DNA from 2 places in the Sinorhizobium alkalisoli genome. Region 1 is predicted to be linked to the other one. Evidence: predicted binding sites of a transcription regulator. Region 1 holds the regulator's gene; the other holds the start of a gene.
The links. The regulator PhoB, encoded in region 1, activates phosphate uptake and scavenging genes when phosphate is short. The targets are predictions, from matches to a motif close to TGTCATNNANCTGTCAT.

Region 1 (7,486 bases):
GGGAAGATATCTACGATCCGAAGGTGGATCCGGTGCAACTGCGTGCCAAGGTCGGCATGGTGTTCCAGAAGCCGAACCCGTTCCCGAAGTCGATCTATGAAAACGTCGCCTACGGTCCGCGCATCCATGGCCTCGCTTCGAGAAAATCCGAACTCGACGACATCGTCGCATCCGCCCTTCAAAAGGCCGGCCTCTGGAACGAAGTGAAGGATCGCCTGGATGCGCCGGGCACCGGCCTCTCCGGCGGCCAGCAGCAGCGCCTCTGCATCGCCCGGGCCGTTGCCGTCAGCCCGGAAGTCATCCTCATGGACGAGCCTTGCTCGGCGCTCGACCCGATCGCGACCGCCAAGGTCGAGGAACTGATCCACGAGCTTCGCGAGAACTTCACCATCGTTATCGTAACCCATTCGATGCAGCAGGCAGCCCGCGTGTCGCAGCGCACGGCGATGTTCCACCTCGGCAACCTGGTCGAAGTGGACGATACGGATAAGATCTTCACCAATCCGGACGACCAGCGCACGCAGGACTACATCATGGGCCGGTTCGGCTAGCGAACCCGACTCCACCGACGATCAATCGAGCGCGTCCCGAGGAATATAAGATGACCCATCCACACATAATGTCCGCCTTCGACGACGAGTTGAAGTATCTCACGCGCCGCATCTCCGAGATGGGAGGGCTCGCCGAGCAAATGGTGGCCGACTCCGTCCGGGCCCTGGTCAATTCCGACCTGGCGCTCGCCCAGAAAGTCATCTCGGACGACGCCCTCCTCGACGAGGCCGAACGCCAGATCGGCGAGAAGGCGATCGTCACCATCGCCAAGCGCCAGCCCATGGCATCGGACCTGCGCGAAATCATGGGATCGATCCGTATAGCGGCCGACCTGGAGCGCGTCGGCGACCTCGGCAAGAACACCGCGAAACGCGTGATTGCGGTTGCCGGCTCTGGAATCCCGCGCAAGCTCGCGCGCGGCCTCGAGCATTTGGCCGAACTCGCTTTGGTCCAGCTCAAGGAAGTGCTTGACGTCTTTGCCTCGCGCTCGCCGGAGAAGGCCAACAGCATTCGCCAGCGCGACGAGGAGATCGACGCGATCTACACGTCGCTCTTCCGCGAATTGCTCACCTACATGATGGAGGATCCGCGCAACATAACACCCTGCACGCATCTTCTTTTCTGCGCCAAAAACATCGAGCGGATCGGCGACCATGCGACCAACATCGCCGAGACGATCTATTACATGGCGACAGGCGCCCAGCCGGAAGGCGAGCGGCCGAAGGATGATACGACAGCAACGATGGGGTCGGTGACGGACTGACACCGAAAGGGGAGAGGGGCGCCTTCCAACTGATGGACCGAGGCAAGGAGTTGTAGCTTAGATGTTGCCGAAGATAGCTGTTGTCGAAGACGAGGAGGCGCTGAGCGTGCTGCTGCGCTACAACCTCGAAGCCGAGGGCTTCGAGGTCGATACTATTCTTCGCGGCGACGAGGCTGAAATCCGCCTGCAGGAACGTCTGCCCGACCTCTTGATCCTCGACTGGATGTTGCCCGGCGTTTCCGGCATCGAGCTTTGCCGCAGACTTCGACAAAGACCGGAAACGGAGCGGTTGCCGATCATCATGCTGACGGCGCGCGGCGAGGAAAGCGAGCGCGTGCGAGGGCTCGCGACCGGCGCCGACGACTATGTCGTCAAGCCGTTTTCGACTCCGGAACTGATGGCGCGGGTCAAGGCGATGTTGAGGCGCGCCAAACCGGAGGTCCTGTCGACGGTGCTCCGCTGCGGCGACATCGAACTCGACCGCGAGACGCATCGCGTCCATCGCCGCAGCCGTGAGGTTCGGCTCGGGCCGACGGAGTTCCGGCTGCTGGAGTTTCTGATGTCTTCGCCGGGACGCGTCTTTTCCCGCTCGCAACTGCTTGACGGTGTCTGGGGCCACGACATCTACGTGGACGAACGCACGGTCGATGTCCATGTCGGCCGCCTGCGCAAGGCGCTGAACCTCTCCAACATGCCCGACGTGATCAGGACGGTGCGCGGCGCCGGCTACTCGCTCGAGGGGTAAGTTCGAAAATCAATGCTGTTTCCAACAAAAAAGGGCCCATGGGCCCTTTTGCGTTGTTGCGCGATCGAGATCGAACGTCAGCGGATGCGCCGGCGTTCCGCCGAAGGCTGGTAGGCAAGCCGCGCATGATAGTTGCAATAGGGCGAGGATTCCGGCGAGTCGTTGCCGCAGAAGTGAAACTCCTCCTTTAGCGGATCGCCGATCGGCCACTTGCAAGTCCGTTCGGTGAGCTGCGTCAGCTCCAGGCGGCGCGACATCGGCAGGACGATGTTGGCATCGGGTGCGAATTCCTGTTCGGCGACTAGGTCGACCGCCACCTCTTCCTTGAGGACGGTCGCACCGGCAGGGCGGGCGACGGTGCGGGTGACGGCCCGAGCGGCGTAATTCGGTGCACGCGGCGCCGAGGTCGCTCGCTTGGGGCGCGCGGGGGTCGTGGTCCCGCCCGCCTTTGCGCGGCCCGGCAGGCTCAACCGGTGTACCTTGCCGATGACGGCATTGCGACTGACGCCGCCCAGTTGAGCCGCGATCTGGCTGGCGCTCAGGCCCTCGGACCACAGCTTCTTCAGTTTCTCCACCCGCTCGTCAGTCCAGTTCATATCTGCACTCCCCGTTCTCGGCGCTGGGATGGGCAGAATCCATCACCGTCCTCCAGAAAACCCCTGGAGTCACAACGCGATAACTATTTTGGTGACTAGGTCCGCCGCATGCGTCTAGTAATTAAATCTTAACCTACCGGCAGGGTGACTCTGTGGCAAGAGTCGCCGGAATCGCGCCGAATCGATTTCGCGGTTTTCCCCAACTTGCTGGCTCATAGTTGCATTTTTGCAAGCCCCGCGACGCGATTTTTTTGCGACGCGGAATCCGAGTTCGCAAGGTGGCCGCAGCCCTTGGTTTTCTTGACATTGCGCTGCGAAATGGGAATAGTGCCTCCGGCCGCCGAAAGGCGGCATTTTGATTTTTTCGGGCCGGATATCGAACGGTCCGCCTGCGATGCTGAGGAAGGAGAAGCCCGGATGGCCGCAACGCCGCCGCTCTATGATACCTATTTGCGTGCGCCGTTGCGTTTCGAGCGGGGCGAGGGCGTCTGGCTGATCGCGGAAGACGGTACCCGCTATCTCGACTTCGCCGCCGGCGTCGCCGTGAACTCGCTCGGGCATGCCCATCCGCATCTGATCGATGCGCTGAAGGCGCAGGCGGAGAAACTCTGGCACGTCTCCAATCTCTATGATGTTCCCGGGCAGGAGAGCCTTGCGCGGCGCTTGACGGCGGTCACCTTTGCCGACCGGGTGTTTTTCACCAATTCGGGCGCCGAGGCGCTGGAATGCGCGATCAAGACGGCGCGCCGCTATCACTTTGCCAAGGGCCATCCGGAGCGGTTCCACGTCATCACCTTCGAAGGCGCATTCCACGGCCGTACCATCGCCACGATCGCCGCCGGGGGGCAGCAGAAATACATTGAAGGCTTCGGACCCAAGGCGCCCGGTTTCTATCAGGTGCCGTTCGGCGATATCGCCGCCGTAAAGAGCGCGATCAACGACGAGACCGCGGCTATCCTGATCGAACCGATCCAGGGTGAGGGTGGGGTGCGCCTGGCCCCGAAGGAGTTCCTGCAGGAATTGCGCGCGCTCTGCGATGAATTCGGGCTGCTGCTGATCCTTGATGAAGTACAGTGCGGCGTGGGCCGCACCGGCAGGCTCTTTGCCCACGAGTGGGCAGGTATCCGGCCCGACATCATGGCCGTCGCCAAGGGCATTGGCGGTGGTTTTCCGCTCGGCGCGTGCCTGGCGACGGAGGCGGCCGCCGCAGGCATGGTGGCCGGGACGCACGGCTCGACCTACGGCGGCAATCCACTGGCAATGGCCGTCGGTAATGCGGTCCTCGACGTCGTCCTCGCCGAGGGGTTCCTTGACAATGTGCGTGACGTCGCGCTCGTGTTCCGCCAGGGGCTCGCTTCGCTCAAGGACCGTTTCCCCGATATTATCGAAGAGCTCCGCGGCGACGGGCTGATGCTTGGCATCAAGGCGAAAGTGCCCTCACCCGACCTTTTGAAAGCGATCCGGGCCGAAAAGCTGCTCGTTGTTCCGGCAGGCGAGAACGTGCTGCGCCTCCTGCCGCCGCTGATCGTCACCGCGGCTGAAGCGAGGGAAGGGCTCGCGCGGCTCGAGCGCGCCGCAGAGGCTGTGAGGGCCGCGGGCGGCACAGCTGCCGCCTAACTGCGGCGAGGCGCCTCCGCGGTGCCGATGCCCTAAGATCCACGGAACTATCACAGGAAATACAGCAATATGACCGCCACCAGACATTTTCTCGATCTTTCGGCCATGACGTCCGTCGACCTCAGGACGATCATCGACGACGCCCGGATGCGCAAGTCGGCGACAAAGGCCGGAACGGCCGACAAGCCGCTTGCCGGCAAGATGCTGGCGATGATTTTCGAGAAACCGTCCACCCGTACGCGCGTCTCCTTCGATGTCGGGATGCGGCAGCTCGGTGGCGAGACGCTGTTTCTTTCTGGCACCGAAATGCAGCTCGGTCGGGCCGAAACCATCGGCGACACGGCGAAGGTCCTCTCGCGCTACGTCGACGCGATCATGATTCGCACCACTGACCACCGCCGGCTCCTTGAATTGGCCGAGCACGCGACCGTGCCGGTCATCAATGGCCTTACGGACGACACGCATCCCTGCCAGATCATGGCGGACATCATGACCTTCGAGGAACACCGCGGGCCTGTCGGGGCGAAAACGATCGCTTGGACGGGCGACGGCAATAACGTGTTGCACTCTCTGATCGAGGGATCGGCGCGCTTCGGCTATCGGATGAACATGGCGGTCCCGTTCGGCTCCGAGCCGCAGGACAAGTTCCTCAACTGGGCTCGGAACAACGGCGGAGAGATTCTGCTGTGTCATGAACCGGAGCAGGCCGTCGCCGGCGCCGACTGCGTCGTCACCGACACGTGGATCTCGATGAACCAGGAGCACCGCGCCCGCGGCCACAACGTTTTCCAGCCCTATCAGGTCAACGAGGCTTTGATGAAGCACGCGGCACCCGATGCCTTGTTCATGCATTGTCTGCCGGCGCATCGCGGCGAGGAGGTCACGGATGAGGTGATCGACGGGCCGCAATCGGTTGTCTTCGACGAGGCGGAAAACCGGCTTCACGCGCAAAAGTCGATCCTCGCCTGGTGTCTCGGCGTCGTTTGAAGGGGCCTTCGCTGGTCGAAGTGAAGCGGTCGGCGGAGGCTTGAATCCGGCCCGGATCGACACAATCTAGGCGAAATGGAGGGTGGCTCCGGCATGAGTGCTGCGAGTGCCGCCCATAAAACCAGCGTCCGGACGAGCGAGGCTGCTTCTGCAGTGGCGCCGTCGGCGGGCCGTGAATTCTGGACAAATCCGTTCACAACGGGATCAAATGGGATAACGGGCAGGTTGCACGAGGGCATTCGATGCCCGGCGACCAGCGCCTGCGAGACAAGGAGCAAGCGATGACGGAGATAGCACCGGGGCTGGGCGAGTTCGATTTCGCCGGTGACGATCATGTCGTGCCCTTTCATGTCGAGGATCTCGACGTCCGCGGCCGCGCCGTTCAGCTTGGTCCGATGCTCGACGCGATCCTCGAGCGGCACAACTATCCGCTTCCGGTTGCCCGGCTGCTCGCGGAGACGGTGGTGCTGACGGTTTTGCTCGGCACCTCGCTGAAATTCGAAGGCAAGCTCGTCGTGCAGACGCAGAGCGATGGCCCGGTCGACCTCGTCGTTGCCGATTTTTCGACGCCCGACCGGGTGCGTGCCTATGCGCGCTTTGACGAGGAGGCGCTTGCGGCAGCCGAGAAGGGCGGCCGTACTCAGCCGCACGAGCTCCTGGGCAAGGGCATCCTGGCCTTCACCATCGATCAGGGCGCCCACACGCAGCGCTACCAGGGCATCGTCGCGCTTGATGGTGCGACGCTCGAGGAGATCGCTGGCGTTTATTTCCGCCAATCGGAGCAGATCCCGACCAAGGTGCGCCTCGGCGTTGCCGAGCTACTCGACCGCGACGAAAACGGCAAGCCGCGGCACCGCTGGCGCGCCGGCGGCATGGTGGCTCAGTTCCTGCCCGAGGCTCCGGAGCGGATGCGCCAGCCGGACCTGCACGGCGGTGACGGCGACGATGGCAGCAGCAACGGCCTCTTTGAGGAGGATGATCTCTGGACAGAAGCCAAGGTAATGGTCGAGACGATCGACACCGACGAACTCACCGACCCGACGGTCGGCACCGAACGCTTACTCTACCGGCTGTTCCATGAGCGCGGCGTCCGCGTCTATCAGCCCCAGGCTGTCTACGATCGATGCAGTTGCTCGCGCGATAAGATCCGCAACGTGTTGGAGGGGCTCAGTCAGGAGGACATTGAGAGCAGCATCGAGGACGGGCTGATCAAGGTGACCTGCGAATTCTGCTCCACCACCTATCGCTTCGAGGCGACCGAGGTGCACTCGCGGTAGCAGACGGACGGGGCGCCTGTGCGCCCCGCTCCAGCTCTCGAATGGGGGAGTAAGGGGCAGGACCACAGCGCCGCGCGTCTTTTCAGGCGCGCTGATGTCGCTGTAATTCATTGGATCTGCGCATCGAGCTCTCCGAAAATCGGGCCGATGCGCTAGTTCAGTGTGCGAACCTGCCCGGGGGTGTCCAGCGAGAAGGCGGGGATCGCGACGTTGAAGGTCTCTCCGTCCTCCGCCTCCATGCTGTAGTGGCCGAACATGACGCCAGAAGGCGTGTCCAGCGGACAGCCGGAGGAATATTCGTAGGTATCGCCGGGATTGAGCAGCGGCTGTTCGCCGATAACGCCGGATCCGCTGACCTCGTCGACCTGCCCGTTCTCGTCGGTAATATGCCAGTAGCGGGTCACCAGCCGAACGGCGATTTCGGAATGGTTCGATATGACGATGCGGTAACCCCAAACATAACGGCTGTCGTCGGGATCAGACTGCTCTTCCAGATAGTACGGCTCTACCGTGACTTCTATGTCGCGAGTGAGTGCGCGATACATGTTTCGACATCCTGTTCCAATTCCGTGCGGATATCCTATAGCAATAAGGTTTCGTGAAGAATAACGGCAATATCGCCCGAGTCGTACACAATTTTCACTTGAAGGACTGAGACATGCTCGACGGGGCTGTGCGCAGGCGGCTCGAGCCAATACTGGATCGGATCGGAATGGCGCTTGCAAACCATGGCGTCGGGGCCGATACGGTGACCATTGCCGGTTTTCTGCTCGGTCTTCTGGCCGCCGTCCTGATCGCCTTTGAATTCTATTTCTCCGGCGCAGCCTTGATCCTGTTCAGCCGGCTATGTGATGGCCTCGACGGTGCCGTCGCCCGCGCCAGCCGCAAGACGGATCTCGGGGGCTTTCTCGACATCGTCCTCGACTTCGCCTTCTACGGCGCGATCCCG
Region 2 (7,486 bases), 1.6 Mb from region 1:
CCTTTCGGGGGCAATTTGCCAGCGCTCGCCACAATCTCGACACAAATCGACGACGGCCGCGATCTGCGCCGCCGGGAAATCCGGCAGCCCGCCCAGATGGCCTGGATTGGCGATCTCGATACCGATGGAGCAGGAATTAATGTCGGCCTCGCCCTTCCACAGGCTCTTGCCGGCATGCCAGGCACGACGATCTTCCGCCACGAGCTGGTCGACGCGCCCGTCCTCATGCACGAAATAGTGACAGGAGACCTGGCTTTCCTCGCGACAGAGCCAGTCCAGCGCCGAGACCGCTGTTTCCATGCCGGTATAATGGAGAAGGATCATATCCGGCCCGCGCCCGCCCGCGCGCTCCCCATGATTGGGTGACGGCACGAAACGGGCACCGGCGAAGTCGCAGCGCGTCGATGTCATGCGGCGCGGCGTTCTCTCTCGATCGCTTCGTAGGCCGCGTTCAGCGCGGCCATACGATCCGTTGCAATGGCATGAAACTCCTCCGGCACGCCGCGCGCAACCAGCATGTCCGGGTGGTTCTCGGAAACGAGCACGCGATAGCGCTTGCGGATCTCGGCGAAATCGTCCTTCGGCGAGACGCCGAGTACCTGGTAGGGATCGCGTCCTTCGGCATGGACATGACGCGCCATGATGCGTTGGAACCGCGCCTCGTCCATCCTGAAGATTTCGGCGACGCGCAGCAGAAATGCGAATTCCTTCTCATGCACGACGCCATCGGACGCGGCGATATGGAACAGTCCGTCGACGATGTCCTCGAGAATCGGGCAATTGCGCTCGCAGGAGGCGCAAAGCGAGGCCATCTTCTCCGCATAGGCCTCGAAGCCCGCCACGTCCTGGCGCGCGAGATTATACAGCCTGGCGACGTTCTTCGCCTGGTCCGCCGGGAATTTGAAGATATCCCGGAAAGCCGCGACCTCGGCCTCGCTCACAATGCCGTCTGCCTTTGCCATCTTCGCCGAAAGGGCGATCATGGCGACCGAGAAGGCAACCCTGCGGCGCGTTTCCGGATCGCCCTCGAAGAGGGTTCTGACCGCCTCGACCACCCCTGCAAGCGCATTGCCGGTGGCCGTGACGATTTTGAGGAGGCTGTCCCAAACTGTCATGAGTGCGATTGTTCCCTGTCCACCACCGAGCATGGCCAGATGCGGTGGCAAATTGCAAGCGGCTGTCCGCGCGAAACGTCATGGATTGACGAATTTGTGATGGCCCCTCAATAAATCAATTGGCCGTGAATCGCAATTGAATTCGCACGGCGACACGACGGGGGCATCCTCGAATTTCCCGCTAGGCGCCAGGCCATGGGAGCGATCCACAGTCCTGTCATTTTATTTCCATCCGATTTGCGCTAGATCACAGGGATCATTGAGCATGGCAGCGTTCCGGGAACGCTTACCGTCGTGCGGTCCCGTCGCCCAAATCCCGAGGAGGAATCATGGCCAAGAAGAAAGTCGCAATGCTGACGGCGGGCGGGCTCGCGCCCTGCCTTTCATCCGCCGTCGGCGGCCTGATCGAGCGCTATACGGACATCGCGCCCGACTACGAGCTCGTGGCCTATCGTTCCGGTTACCAGGGGCTGCTTTTGGCCGACCGCATCGAGATCACGAAGGAGATGCGGGAAAAGGCCCATCTTCTCCATCGCCACGGCGGTTCTCCCATCGGCAACAGCCGTGTGAAGCTCACCAATGCCGCCGACTGCGTCAAACGCGGTCTGGTCAAGGAAGGCGACAACCCGCTTCGCATCGCCGCCGACAGGCTCGCAGCCGACGGCATCAGCATTCTGCACACGATCGGTGGCGACGACACCAACACCACGGCAGCCGATCTTGCCGCCTATCTCGGCGCCAATGGTTACGACCTCACCGTGGTCGGCCTGCCGAAGACCGTCGACAATGACGTGGTGCCGATTCGCCAGACGCTCGGCGCCTGGACGGCGGCCGAATACGGCGCGCGCTTCTTCGACCATGTCAGCAACGAGCAGAGCGCCGCCCCGCGCACCCTCGTCGTCCACGAGGTGATGGGCCGCCATTGCGGTTGGCTGACCGCGGCGACGGCACGCGCCTATATGCAACTGTCCGGCAGCAAGGACTATGTCGACGGCTTCATGATGAACGAGCAGTTGAAGAACATCGACGGCCTCTACCTGCCGGAGATGAAGTTCGACCTCGAATCGGAGGCCGCGCGCCTGCGCGACATCATGGACCGGGCCGGCTTCGTGACGCTGTTCGTCAGCGAAGGTGCCTGCCTCGATGCGATCGTTGCCGAACGCGAGGCGGCCGGCGAGACGGTCAAGCGCGATGCTTTCGGCCATGTGAAGATCGACACCATCAATGTCGGCAACTGGTTCTCAAAGCAGTTCGCCGCCCTCCTCGGCGCCGAACGCGCGATGGTGCAGAAATCCGGCTACTATGCCCGCTCCGCACCCGCCAATGGCGACGACCTGCGCCTCATACAGAGCATGGTCGACCTTGCGGTCGAAAGTGCGCTCAACAAGGTTTCCGGCGTCACGGGCCACGACGAGGACCAGGGCGGCCGCCTGCGCACGATCGAATTCCCCCGCATCAAGGGGGGCAAGCATTTCGACACGTCGGCGAAATGGTTCGGCGAGGTGATGGACACCATCGGCCAGAAATGGCAGGCGGCAGACTGAGGTCGCGCAACGGTTAGCGATGCCCTCTCCTCGGGTTTAACCCGAGGAGAGGGCATTCCTCACGCGACACCGGCGGATCATCCACTCATTGGAGTTCGAACGACGGTGTGAAATCGCCGCGCTGCTTGCCGCAGTGGACGGCATGGGTTAAGGGAGATTGAAGCACAGCGGACGGCAGCCGCTGATTTGCAAGGGGCTACGGGGCCCAGAAGCACGAAAGTGACAGCATGGCGAAGATCCGTATCTCCCTTTCGAAACAGGCGCTTGCGGCCTCTGCACTGGTTTCCATCGGAATTGCCTCCGGGTGCTCGACCGTCGAGCGGACCTCACTTGAAGAACTGACCGCCGTGCAGACGGTCACACCCATCCCGAAGCCAGGAACGGAGATGACGGCCTATGCGCTGCCGGCACCGGTCGGTGCAACGGCCGACGCATCCGCCACACTTGCGGCCGAGGCAGCGACCTCGACCACCGCGACGGAGGCCGCGGTAGCTGAAGCCGGCGCTGTATCGTCACCGGATGCGACGCTTGCCTTCGCCGCGCCGCAGACAACCGCGGTTCCGAACGCACGGCCCGCCCAGGCCATCCAGGTGGCCATGGCAGAGACTGGCGCGGCGCCCCTGTCGCCGGAAGTGACCGCCGCCGCCGACTCGGCGAGCGAACCGGCCGTCCCGCTGCTCGGCATTGCCGCCGCAATGGAATCGGATTTCGACACCGGCGAACCGGTCGGCCTCGAAACTCTCGTTGCCAAGCGCATGATCGTGCCGACCGAGCGGCCAAAGAGCGGCGTCATCGGTTCTGCGGTCGATGCCGTCGCCAAGGCCATTCCTGGCTCGCTGAAGCTCACCCGGACACCGACGAGTTCCCGACCCGAGCTCGACCGGCTGATCGAGTACTACGCCGAACTCAACGGCCTTCCGGTCGAACTCGTGCATCGTGTGGTCAAGCGCGAGAGCAATTACAATCCACGCGCCTACAGCCGCGGCAATTACGGGTTGATGCAGATCCGCTACAACACCGCCAAGGGGCTTGGCTATGAGGGCCCCGCCGAGGGCCTGTTCGACGCGGAGACCAATCTCAAATACGCGACCAGATATCTGCGCGGTGCCTGGATGGTTGCCGACAATCAGCACGACGGTGCCGTGCGCCTCTATGCCAGTGGCTACTACTATCATGCCAAGCGCAAGGGTATGCTCGACGAACTCGGGCTGCAGTAAATCCCCGACCCCGGCCGCGCTCAATCGAGCGCATCGATGACTTTGGCGTTCAGCGCCTGCACATTATAACCGTCGCGCCAGGGCGTGAGGCCGAGCCGGACGACGGCGAGGCGAAGAGAGGGAACGAGCATGATGGCTTGCCCGTCATGCCCAAGCATCCAGAAGCTGTCCGCCGGGAACCCGCCCGTCCCGGCCCTTATGCCATTCGCCGTGAGCCAGACCTGGCCCGAGCCGTAATCGCCGCCGGAGGCTGCGGAAGGTTTGCGCATGAAGTCGACGTAGCCCTCCGGCAGAAGCGCCCTCCCCTTCCAGCGCCCGTCGTCGAGCAGGAACTGCGCAATGCGTGCCCAATCCTGCGCCGTCGCATACATGTAGGACGAGCCGACGAAGGTGCCGCTTTGATCCGCCTCCATCACCGCGCTCGTCATGCCGAGAGGTTCGAACAAAGCCAAGCGAGGATAGGCGAGCGCGGCGGCCGGATCGTCGAAGCTCCTCATCCAGAGCCGGGACAAAATGTTGCTGGTGCCGCTCGAATAGCTGAACTTCGTGCCGGCCGCCGCTGCGAGCGGTTTCGATGCGGCGAAACCGGCCATGTCGCTTTCGAGGAAGAGCATGCGCGTCACATCGGTGACATCGCCGTAGTCCTCGTTGAAGGCCAGACCGCTTTGCATCCCCAGGAGATCCGAAAGCTTGATTGCGGCGCGTTCGTCGCGATCCCATTCGGCCAGGAGACGGTCCTGCTCTAAATCCATCCGCCCCTCGGCAATGCGCATGCCGACCAGCGCCGCCGTGACCGATTTCGTCATCGACCAGCCGAGCAAGGGGGTGTCGCGATCAATGCCGGGGCCGTAGCGCTCCGCCACAAGGCGGCCATCGCGAATGACCGCGATGGCGCGCATGCCGGGACCTGCCAATTCGGGATCCTCGAGAAAGGTCTGGATCGTTGGGTCGATCTCCGCCCGCCCCCCCTCCGGCCATTCCGCTTCGGGATCGCCGGCTTCGGGATCGCCGACCGCAGCCTTCGACCCCGCGTTTCCGCCAGCCGCCGGATTTGCGAAAGCCTCGGCGACGCCATTGCCGGTGTTCATGCAGCCGAGCCCCGGCCGATGGACCGCACGGCCGGGCGCGGCGAACCCGAATATGCGCGCGGTCACGCGCTGCTCGTGATGATCGACGGATATGCTGACGAACTTCAGCAAGGGATGGCCGGGGGCCTGGACATCCACCGCGAGCACCTCTTGTGGGTCGCGCCCGGCGAGAAAGACATTGGAGCAGACGATCTTGGCGGCGTATCCATCGCCGACCTTCAGAAGCTCCGGCGGATAGAGCGCCAGCCAGCCGGCGGCGGCTGCCGGTGCCGCAACGGCCAAGGCTCCGAACTTCTTCGACAAACCTCGCATGATCACTCCTGTTCCCCATGAGGAAACCAGAATTGCCGGAAAAGAGAAAGCCCCATAGGCAGGTCGTCCCGGATTTGCCGCGCGTCTCCGAGAAGGTCATGCACAGACTGCGCGCGCCCGTCATCAAAGTGTAGTCGAGTCATTTTAGAAGCGGCTCAGTTTCAACTTGGATGGCAGCAAGATGACGGACCTCGCACCCGATGCCGGCTTCGGCAGGAAGAACACGAAGCTGAAGAGCGCGCTCCTCCAGCATAAGACCTTCTCCTTGGCAGGCCTTTCAGAGCGACTGTTCGGGGTGCTCTTTTCGGGCCTGGTCTATCCCCAGATCTGGGAGGATCCGATCGTCGACATGGAAGCGATGCAGATCCGCTCCGGACACCGGATCGTGACAATCGGCTCCGGCGGCTGCAACGTGCTGACCTATCTTTCCGCCTGCCCGGCCCGCATCGACGTGGTCGACCTCAATCGTCATCATATCGCACTCAACCGGCTGAAGCTCGCGGCCTTCCGCCACCTGCCGAGCCACAAGGACGTGGTGCGGTTCCTCGCATCCACCGGCATGCGCACGAACGGCGACGCATTCGACCTCTTCATCGCGCCGAAGCTCGACGCCGCCAGCCGCGCCTATTGGACCGGCCGCGACATCACGGGGCGCCGCCGCATCAGCGTTTTCGGCCGCAATATCTATCGCACCGGCCTGCTCGGCCGCTTCATCGCCGCCAGCCATCTCCTCGCACGGCTGCATGGCATCGATCCGGAGGATTTCGTCCGGGCGCGCTCGATGCGCGAACAGCGGCAATTCTTCGACGACAAGCTCGCGCCACTCTTCGAGCGCCCGGTCATCCGCTGGTTGACCAGCCGCAAGAGCTCGCTGTTCGGCCTCGGCATTCCGCCGCAGCAGTTCGACGAGCTCGCCAGCCTCAGCGACGAGAGGTCGCTCGCGGCCGTGCTCCGTCACCGCCTCGAAAAGCTGACCTGCCATTTCCCGCTGCGTGAAAACTACTTTGCCTGGCAAGCCTTCGCCCGGCGTTACCCGCTGCCGCACGAGGGCGATCTGCCTCCTTATCTGCAGGGCTCGAAATACGAAACGATCCGCAATCATGCGGATCGCGTTGCCGTCCACCACGAAAGCTTCACCGAACTGCTCGCCCGCAAGCCTGCCGCCTCGGTCGACCGATACGTGCTGCTCGACGCCCAGGACTGGATGAGCGACCGGCAATTGAACGACCTCTGGAGCGAGATCACCCGCACGGCCGATGCCGGCGCGCTGGTGATCTTCCGCACGGCGGCGGAAGCCAGCATCCTGCCGGGCCGGCTTTCGGCCGCACTGCTCGAACAGTGGGACTACGATGCGGAAACCTCCATGCGGCTCGGTTCGCAGGACCGCTCGGCCATCTATGGCGGTTTCCATATCTACCGAAAGAGAGCATGAGTGCCGTGCAAGAAGCGGAAAACAACCATGCGCGGCTCATGGACCGGATGTACCGCTATCAGCGCTACATCTATGACTTCACCCGCAAATACTATCTCTTCGGGCGCGACACGCTGATCCGTGACCTTCAGGCGCCACCCGGCGCCTCTGTGCTGGAGATCGGTTGCGGCACCGGCCGAAACCTCGCCATGATCGGCGAACTCTATCCGGAGGCACGTCTGTTCGGGCTCGATATCTCCGCCGAGATGCTGGTGACCGCCAGGTCAAAGCTCAAGCGGCACGGCCGCCCGGATGCGGTGCTGCGCGTCGCCGACGCCACGCATTTCCATGCCGCCTCCTTTGGCGAAAAGAGCTTCGACCGAATCGTCATCTCCTATGCGCTGTCGATGATCCCTGCATGGGAAAAGGCGATCGAGGCGGCGATCGAGGCGCTCAGCCCGGGCGGCTCCCTGCACATCGCCGATTTCGGCCAACAGGAAGGTTGGCCCGGTGGCTTCCGCCGCCTGCTGCAGGCGTGGCTGAGGCGCTTCCATGTTTCGCCGCGCGACACGCTCTTCGACGTCATACGCGAGAAAGCGGATATTCGCGGGGCGACGCTCGAACTCAAATCGATCGGCAGGGGCTATGCCTGGCTCGCCGTCTATCGCCGGCCCGCCACAGATTGAACTCGAGCGCGCTCGTCCAAACAGACGCGCAGAGTTGGCCGCGCGCCGCAATTCCTGCTTGAGCTAACGCAATTTTTACGATGATATGGTGAAAAGGAGGCAAGCCTCCCCGG

Region 2: EKH55_RS10645 (BtaA family protein) is a predicted target of PhoB. The motif match lies at 5,395-5,411, and genes of this name have one in related genera.

What each region holds. Positions count from the first base shown of each region.
Region 1 covers NZ_CP034909.1:123,751-131,236, forward strand. Annotated here, with positions in the region: gene pstB (phosphate ABC transporter ATP-binding protein PstB) at 1-551, shown strand, start outside; gene phoU (phosphate signaling complex protein PhoU) at 602-1,315, shown strand; gene phoB (phosphate regulon transcriptional regulator PhoB) at 1,377-2,060, shown strand; gene EKH55_RS00600 (GcrA family cell cycle regulator) at 2,138-2,656, opposite strand; gene EKH55_RS00605 (aspartate aminotransferase family protein) at 3,074-4,273, shown strand; gene argF (ornithine carbamoyltransferase) at 4,343-5,260, shown strand; gene EKH55_RS00615 (Hsp33 family molecular chaperone) at 5,542-6,537, shown strand; gene apaG (Co2+/Mg2+ efflux protein ApaG) at 6,690-7,082, opposite strand; gene EKH55_RS00625 (CDP-alcohol phosphatidyltransferase family protein) at 7,196-7,486, shown strand, end outside.
Region 2 covers NZ_CP034909.1:2,173,211-2,180,696, forward strand. Annotated here, with positions in the region: gene EKH55_RS10620 (N-acetylmuramoyl-L-alanine amidase) at 1-411, opposite strand, end outside; gene EKH55_RS10625 (J domain-containing protein) at 408-1,115, opposite strand; gene EKH55_RS10630 (pyrophosphate--fructose-6-phosphate 1-phosphotransferase) at 1,445-2,659, shown strand; gene EKH55_RS10635 (lytic transglycosylase domain-containing protein) at 2,887-3,876, shown strand; gene EKH55_RS10640 (serine hydrolase domain-containing protein) at 3,897-5,276, opposite strand; gene EKH55_RS10645 (BtaA family protein) at 5,458-6,708, shown strand; gene EKH55_RS10650 (class I SAM-dependent methyltransferase) at 6,705-7,373, shown strand.